Regions from separate parts of the Methylobacterium flocculans genome, predicted to be linked through region 2. Evidence: riboswitches for the same ligand, from Rfam matches in the RefSeq annotation. Region 2 holds a riboswitch; the other holds the start of a gene.

Region 1 (4,204 bases), 910 kb from region 2:
ATCATCACGGCGCGCCGGAGCACCTGCCCTCCGCCCGCGCGCTGGTGAACCCGAACCGCCTCGACGACCTCTCCGGCCTCGGCCATCTCTGCGCGGCGGGCGTCGTCTTCCTGACCCTGGTCGCCCTCAACCGGCGCCTGCGCGGGGACGGCCTCCCGCCGGACCGGCTTCCCGACCTGACGCAATCCCTCGACCTCGTGGCGCTCGCCACCGTCGCCGACGTGGTCCCGCTGACGGGGCTGAACCGCGCCTTCGTGGTGCAGGGTCTCAAGGTGATGCGGGGACGGGGGCGCCTGGGGCTGGCCGCACTCCTCGACGCCGCCTCCCTGGCCGAGCCGCCGGAAGCCTGGCACCTCGGATATCTCCTCGGCCCCCGCATCAACGCCGGCGGGCGCATCGGCGATGCGGGCCTGGGCGCCCGGCTGCTCACCACCGGGGACGCGGCGGAGGCTGCGCGCATCGCCGCCGAGCTGGACCGGCTGAACCGGGAGCGTCAGGCGATCGAGGCCCTGGCGGTCGCCGCGGCCGAAGCGGAGATGGACCACGCGCTCGGCCTCGACCCGGATTGCCCCGTCCTGGTCACGGCCTCGGCCGACTGGCACCCCGGCGTCGTCGGCCTGATCGCAGCCCGCCTGAAGGAGCGCTTCGGCCGCCCGGCCTTCGCCTTCGCCATCCGGCCCGACGGCACCGCCACGGGTTCCGGCCGCTCGATCTCCGGAGCCGATCTCGGCCATGCCGTGCGCGGCGCGGTGGAGGCCGGCTTGGCCCTGAAGGGGGGCGGGCACGCCATGGCGGCGGGCGTGACCCTGCCGGGACCCGACGTGGCGCGCTTTCGCGATCACCTGCGCGAAGCCCTGGCCTCGACGGTGGCGCAGGCGCGCGCCGTCGAGGCCCTGCTGGTGGACGGCACCGTGAATGCCGGCGGCGTCACCGCCGAGCGCGTCCGGATGATCCAGCGCGCAGGGCCCTACGGTGCCGCCGCCCCGGAGCCGACCTTCGTGCTGCCCCGCCACCGCATCGTGGATGCGGGCATCGTCGGCAATGGACACGTGCGGGCGCGGCTGCGCAGCCGCGACGGTCAGGCCATCGGCGCCATCGCCTTCCGGGCGGCGCAGGGCCCGCTCGGCCAGGCGATCCTCTCGGGGATCGGGCGCGAACTCCACGTCGCCGGAACCCTGTCCGTGGACAGCTGGCGAGGCGCCGAGCGGGCGCAGGTGCGGATCTGCGATCTCGCGCATTTCGACTGAGGGACGCGGTTGACTCGTGCCCGAGCCGTCATCATAAGGACGGCGCGCCGCTGAGAAGCGGCCGGTTTGGGGGAATGTCCCGAGCGGCAAAGGGGGCGGACTGTAAATCCGCTGCGTAAGCTTCGTAGGTTCGAGTCCTACTTCCCCCACCAAACGTTTCGAGATGGCGAGCACCTCCTTCGCGTCTCACTGTCGACGACCATCGCGTAAGGTCATCGATGCGGGTGTAGCTCAATGGTAGAGCAGCAGCCTTCCAAGCTGAATACCCGGGTTCGATTCCCGGTACCCGCTCCACTCCTCTCTCACGGATCCGTTCTCAGGCCGCGCCGGCTGCACTGGTAGCTGCCGTTCTGACGCAACGCGATCGAGCTCAGCGCCGAAGACGCGGTGGGAACGACATTGTCGTCTTCGCCGTGCAGCACCCGCGTCGGGACGGTGATGACCCGGACATCCTCGGTCTGATCGGTCCCGGAAAACGCCTCGATGCCCGCGTCATGGGCGTTGACGCTGCCGGTCATGCCCCGTCGCCACCAGGTCTGGATCACGCCGGGCACCGCCTGTGCGCCGTCGCGATGGAAGCCGTAGGGCCGGTCGGGACGACGCGGAAGAAGGACGAGCGGCCTCCGGGAGTTGACGACGAGCGGGCGCCGCCTGTGGTCCTGCGGGGGAGGGCGCCCGACCGGGGTATCGACGCTTCCGGCAGCGGATTGACTCCACCGGCGGCACATGGAAACGTCGAACCGTCAAGGTTCTTGCGGTCCGGTACCGCGAGCTAAGAGGGAATTCGGTCGAGCCCGTGCGGGCGATGCCGAAGCTGCCCCCGCAACTGTGAGCGGTGAGCCGCTGCCGAACAGGGTCACTGGTGCTCGTCACCGGGAAGGCCGGGCAGGGGCGTCGATCCGCGAGCCAGGAGACCTGCCTTGGCCTAGAACGTCTCTCGGGCGGGGTGCTCCGGTGGGTCGCATGATCGGTGCCGCCCGATGCGTCGGGGCGGTACGGCGCGTGCCGCTCGGCCTGACACCAGCCAAAGCTCTTGGATCGTGTCGATGCGCCTGCGCGAAAACCTCGATACCAGCGGGACGCCCGGATCCGATCCGGCTCCGGAGGAGTCCGGTCGGACCACGTTCTGGTTGCACGGCAAGGCTTGGAAACGTAATAACGTTTCATCCCCTCCCTGGTCCGGGGCCGTCTCGCCGTCATGCGCGCTCCGCGCGGGGCGGGAGGCCGGCTCACCGCCGTCGCATCCGAGCCTGTCGATGTCCTTCCAAAACGGCTTGCGCCTAAGCGTCGCCCTGGCCGCCCTGGCCCTGCCCGGGGCGGCGCTCGCGGAGGACGCGGCCGTGACCCTGGAGACCCTCACCGTGGAGGGAACCGGCATCGGCCTGAACGTCCCGGAGGGGGCGATCGGTCTGATCGGCCCGACGCCCGGATTCAGTGCGGCCCGCGCCGTGAGCAGTACGAAGACCGACACACCCCAGCGCGACGTCCCCCAGGTCGTTACGGTGGCGTCGCGCGAGGTCATCACCGACCTTGCCGCCACGCGGGTCGACCGGGTGTTCAACTATACGCCCGGCGTCTCCCAGCAGAACAATTTCGGGGGCCTGACGGTGTTCAGCTACGCCGTGCGCGGCGTGACCACCTCGGAGATCTTCAAGAACGGCTTCGCGATCAATCGCGGCTCGCCGCCGCCGCCGGACACCCAGAACGTCGAGCGCATCGAGGTGCTCAAGGGCGCGGGCGGGGCCCTGTTCGGGCGCAGCGATCCCGGCGGCGTGGTCAACATCATCACCAAGCAGCCCACCGCCGAACGCTTCGTGGAGATGGGTGGGCTCTGGGGCTCGTTCGAGCAGTTTCGCGGCACGGTGGATGCCGGCGGCGCCCTCAACGAGGACAAGACGCTTCAGTACCGCTTCAACTTCGCCGGGGGGCACCAGTACAGCTTCCGGGATTTCGTGGACGGCGACCGGCTGTTCGTGGCCCCCGCCCTCAGCTGGCAGATCACACCCGACACCAAGCTCACCGTCGAGACCGAGTTCGTGCGCAACCGCATCGTCTTCGACCGGGGCGTGATCGCCATCAACCGGCAGCTCGGGTTCCTGCCGATCTCGCGCTTCCTCGGCGAGCCGGGCCAGAGCACCGAGCAGACCTCCAACACCCTGCAGGTCCGCCTGGAGCACCGCTTCGACGCCGACTGGCAGATGCGCCTCGGAGCGCATTTCAACACGGGTACCCTGGAGGGGGAATCCGCCGAGATCCGCGCGATCGCGGCCGACAACCGGACGGTGTCCCGTGACCGGAATTATCGCGATTACAGTTGGGATACGGCGATCGGCCAGGCGGAGGTGGTCGGTCGGTTCGCGACCGGGGATCTCGGCCACACCCTGCTCCTCGGCTTCGAGCGCGAGAGCACCGACAGCCGCACGATCTACGACCGCTCGAACTTTCGACAGAATCCGTTCTCCATCGACATCTACGAGCCGCGCTACGGGCAGGCTCTCCCGCCGCTCACCATTCGGCGGGCCAACCTGGAGCGCGTCACCAACACGGCGTTCTACGCGCAGGACCAGATCGCCCTCAGCCCCGAATGGAAGGCGCTGCTGGGCGTCCGGTTCGACGCCTTCGAGCAGTCCTTCCGCGAGCGCGTCACGCGCAGCGACGTCGAGCAGACGCGGGTGGCGGCAACCCCGCGCGCCGGCCTCGTGTACCAGCCGCTGCCCGAACTCGCCCTCTACACCAATGTCGGCACGAGCTTCCGGCCGAACATCGGCCCCGATGCTGCGGCGGCCTCGCGCGGGGTGCCGTTCGCGCCCGAAACCGGCATCGGCTACGAGGTCGGCGCCAAGCTCGACCTTTACGGCGGGGCGCTGAGCCTGACGGGAGCGGCCTTCCATATCGAGCGCGAGAACGTGCTCACGCCCGACCCGAGCAACAGCGGCTTCTCCCTGGCGGCGGGCGCG
Region 2 (4,204 bases):
ACCTTGGCGCGGCCGGCCGCGTCGAGGAGGTCGGCCTTGTTCATGACCACGAGGTCGGCGCAGAGGAGCTGGTCCTCGAAGACCTCCTCCAGCGGGTTGTCGTGGTCGACGCTCGTATCCTCCGCGCGCTGGGCAGCCGAGGCGGCCGGGTCGTCGGCGAAGAAGCCGGCCGCCACGGCGGGGCCGTCGATGACGGCGACCACACCGTCCACCGTCACCCGCGAGCGAATCGCCGGCCACTGGAAGGCCTGGACCAGGGGCTTCGGGAGCGCGAGGCCCGAGGTCTCGATGAGGATGTGCTCGGGCGGGTCGGCCCGGTCGAGGAGCTTGTTCAGGGCCGGCACGAAATCGTCGGCCACCGTGCAGCAGATGCAGCCGTTGGCGAGTTCGACGATGTCCTCGTCGCCGCAGCCCTCGATGCCGCAGGCGGCCAGGAACGAGCCGTCGAAGCCGATATCGCCGAACTCGTTGACGATGATGGCGAGGCGCCGGCCGTTCGCGTTCTCGACGAGGTGGCGCACCAGCGTGGTCTTGCCGGCCCCGAGGAAGCCGGTGACGATGGTGCAGGGGATCTTCGCGACGAGGGTCATTCGGCGGCGTCCGGGAGGCAGGGCGCCGCGAGCGGCGGAAAGGGCGGGATGCGGGCGACGACGCCCTTGCGGAATTCCTGCGGCCTCGCCTTCCAGGGCACGATCCCGTCCGGCGTGCTGGCATAGAGGCCGACGCCCTCCAGGATGGTGCGGGCCGACTCGGCGGCGTCGAGGTCGCCGTAGACGTAGGTCCAGCGGCCTTGCGAGGCGACCGCCACGGTGCAGGGCCGCTTGCAGACCGAGAGGCATTCGACGCCCGCGACCGTGATGCCGGCATGGCCGCCCGCGCCGACGGCGTCCTGGAGGGCGGCGAGCAGGCGGGCGCCGGCACGCGGCTCCGCGGTGTCGCCGGCGGCCCGGCAGGTGGCGCAGACGTAGAGGGTGACGGGCTCGGGTGCAGGCTCAGCCATGCGCCGGCCTGTCCCGCCCGAACAGCCCCCAGGCCCAGCCATAGGCCAGCCCGATCACGGCCCAGAACACGAAGGCGATGCCGAGCGAGCGGGCGGCGAACTGCGCCGCATAGGCCGCCGGCAGGTTCGAGGCGGCGTGGCTCGTCTCCGGCGCGCCGGCGAGGTGCGGCGCCACGAGGAGCACGAGGCCGCCCGCGATGGCGATCGGCGCCCGGCGGATCGCGATGAGGTAGAGCCCCATGGCGGTGGCGGCGGCCGTCATCACCCACCAGAACTGGCGGTCGGCCAGCGGCGCGGCCTCCATGCCGGGAAGCTCCGGCGCGAGGCCGAGGGCGGGCGCCAGCGCGACCGCGAGAAAGCCCCCGATGGCGAAGCGCAGGCCCGTCTCCGGGCTGGGCTCGCGGTTGCACGCGAGCAGGACGGCACCGAGCAGCAGCGCGTAGCCGACGCCCCCCACCAGGGTGGAGAGCCCGGTGAAGGCCATGCGCGGCAGGCCGGGGCCGGGCTGCCAGTCGGGCGCCGTCTCGCCGCCGCTGACCGCGGGGTCCCGGGTGCCGTGATCGTGACCGCCATGGACGCGCACGATCAGGGCGGTGGGCGACACGAGTTCGGGCGCACCGAAGGTCTGGTCGGGCGCGCCGAAGGTCTGGTCGGGCGCGAGGGACGCCTGCGTCTCGAAGCGCTCGGCCGCGATGATGAGCGGCGAGGTGAGCGCGAGCTGCAGGCCCGTCGCGACGACGGCCGCGAGGAAGCCGGCGACCAGGGCCGCCGACACGAGCCGGATGATCATGGGGGTGTCTGCCTTAAGCGGAGGCGCTCAGTGGCAGGGGAAGTTCTGGCTGTGCCGGAAATCGTGGGCCGCGTTGTGCAGCGCCATCGCGGGGGCGAAGCCCGCCATGAACACGAGGCCGAGGCCGAGGAAGGCGGCCACGAGCACGGCGCCGAGGCGCTCGTTGGTGCGGGTGCCGGTGAGGACGAGGGTGTTGGTCGACATCGGTTTATCTCCTGGCCGCCCCGCCGGCGGCCGCGATCGAGCGGGAGGGACGACAAGTCCCCTCTGGACGGCAGGTCTCCTGGCTCGCGGGTCGCTGGTCCTGCCGCCTTCCCGGATCGCTCCAGTGGCCGATGGCAGTCCCGTCTCCGCTCACAGTTGCGGGGGCAGCCGCGGTTTCAGGGTCGCCCCCTCACCGCATTCCCTTTTCACCCCGTCGCCGGGGCACCGTCCAGCCTGTGCTTCTACGCGGTTGCCGGTTCGCTGACAACGCGGCGATGCGGGGTTTCCCGCCTTTGACCGGAGGGGGCGATCTCGGGCACAGGAGGCGCATGCCGCAACTGCCTCCCCGACTGACCCTGGTGCTCGGCGGCGCGCGCTCGGGCAAGAGCGTCCACGCCGAGGGGCTGATCGAGGCCTGCCCTGCGCCCTGGCTCTATCTCGCCACGGCGCAGGCCTGGGACGACGAGATGCGCGCGCGCATCGCCCTTCACCGGGAGCGCCGCTCCGGCGACTGGATCACCCGGGACGTGCCCATCGACCTGCCGGAGGCCGTCGCCTCCGCGTCCGGCCCGGTGCTGGTCGATTGCCTGACCCTGTGGCTGACCAACCTCATTCTGTCCGAGGCCGCAGTGGACGCCGCCACCGACGCGCTGATCGCGGCCTGTGCGGCGGCCCCCGGCCCGGTGGTGCTGGTGGGCAGCGAGGTCGGCCTCGGCATCGTGCCGGAGAATGCCCTCGCCCGCCGTTTTCGCGATGCCGCCGGGCGTCTGCACCAGCGCCTCGCGGCCCGCGCCGACCGCGTGGTCTTCATGGTGGCGGGCCTGCCGATGTTCGTGAAACCCCAACCCGGAGCCACCCCATGAGCGATGCCGAGGCCGACCGTCACCGGGAGAAGATGGAGAAGCGCAAGGCCGTGCAGGACGCCGAGGTGGCGGGCAAGACCATCGAGAAGGGCCTCCTCATCGTCAACACCGGCCCCGGCAAGGGCAAGACCACGGCGGCCCTCGGGCTGATGCTGCGGGCGCTCGGCCATGGCTGGCGCGTCGGGGTGGTCCAGTTCATCAAGGGCGCCTGGGACACCGGCGAGAAGCATGCGCTCCAGGCTTTCGGCGACCGGATCGACTGGCATACCCTGGGCGAGGGCTTCACCTGGGAGACCCAGGACAAGGCCCGCGACATCGCCGCCGCCGAGCACGCCTGGGCGAAAGCCCTCGACCTCATGGCCGATCCGACGATCCGCCTCGTGGTGCTGGACGAGCTCAACATCGCCCTGCGCTACGATTACCTCGCCATCGACGCGGTGGTGGCGGCGTTCCGGGCCCGGCGCCCCGACCTCCACGTCATCGTCACCGGCCGCAACGCCAAGCCGGCGCTGATCGAGGCCGCCGACCTCGTCACCGAGATGGCATCGGTGAAGCACCACTTCGCCGCCGGGGTGAAGGCGCAGGTGGGGATCGAGTTCTGATGCGGGCGGTCGCGATCCTGGCCGTGACCCTCCTGGCCCTGATGGGAAACCCGTCCGCGCGTGCCCAAACCGCAGCGCCTTGGCCCGACACCTATCTCGGCCGGGTGGAGGTGCTGGCGGTGATGGAGGGGCTGAATGCCCGGCTGCTCGCCAGCCGTTCCGCCACGGCGACGCTGGAGGCGTGGTGCGCCGACCACGGCATGGCGGCGACGCCCCGCCTCGCGGCACACCTGCAGCGCGCGGTGGACAAGCCGGCCTCCCAGGAGACGCGCCAGCGCCTGAGCGTCGGCCCCGACGCGATCCTGAAGTACAGGCAGGTCCGGCTCGCCTGCGGCGATCACGTGCTGTCGGAGGCGGAGAACTGGTATGTCCCCGAGCGTCTGACGCCCGAGATGAACCGCCTCCTCGAGACGACGGACACGCCGTTCGGCCGGGCCGTGCAGGCCCTCGGCACGACGCGCCAGACTATCGATGCCCGGTTTCTCTGGCATCCGCTGCCGAAGGGCTGGGACCAGGCTTCCCCCTCGGCCTCCTCCTGCGGCGACCTCGCGATTCCCGGCCAGCTCTTCCAGCATCGCGCCGTCCTGTTCACGGCGGAGCGGGCGCCGTTCTCGGAAGTCGTCGAGACCTACGGGGCCGCCATCCTGGATTTCCGTCGCGCTGCGCGCGCCGCCGATCCCGCCTGCTCGGCATCCCCGCCGTCGCGGCCCTGACATGAGCGGATCCCGCCGCATGACCCGCGCCA

The links. A riboswitch is a leader RNA that binds a small molecule or an ion and turns the genes downstream of it on or off. The one in region 2 is predicted to bind cobalamin.
Region 1: another riboswitch for cobalamin. It lies ahead of OF380_RS01290 (TonB-dependent siderophore receptor); the one in region 2 lies ahead of OF380_RS05370 (CbtB domain-containing protein).

The regions. Positions count from the first base shown of each region.
Region 1 is NZ_CP107532.1:272,226-276,429, reverse strand. Features, by position in the region: gene recJ (single-stranded-DNA-specific exonuclease RecJ) at 1-1,247, shown strand, start outside; tRNA gene OF380_RS01305 (tRNA-Tyr) at 1,316-1,399, shown strand; tRNA gene OF380_RS01300 (tRNA-Gly) at 1,468-1,541, shown strand; gene OF380_RS01295 (alpha/beta fold hydrolase) at 1,550-1,792, opposite strand; cobalamin riboswitch at 1,977-2,184, shown strand; gene OF380_RS01290 (TonB-dependent siderophore receptor) at 2,504-4,204, shown strand, end outside.
Region 2 is NZ_CP107532.1:1,177,845-1,182,048, reverse strand. Features, by position in the region: gene cobW (cobalamin biosynthesis protein CobW) at 1-590, opposite strand, end outside; gene OF380_RS05380 (DUF1636 domain-containing protein) at 587-1,000, opposite strand; gene OF380_RS05375 (CbtA family protein) at 993-1,790, opposite strand; gene OF380_RS05370 (CbtB domain-containing protein) at 1,818-1,994, opposite strand; cobalamin riboswitch at 2,047-2,239, opposite strand; gene cobU (bifunctional adenosylcobinamide kinase/adenosylcobinamide-phosphate guanylyltransferase) at 2,324-2,857, shown strand; gene cobO (cob(I)yrinic acid a,c-diamide adenosyltransferase) at 2,854-3,459, shown strand; gene OF380_RS05355 (hypothetical protein) at 3,459-4,172, shown strand; gene OF380_RS05350 (cobyric acid synthase) at 4,192-4,204, shown strand, end outside.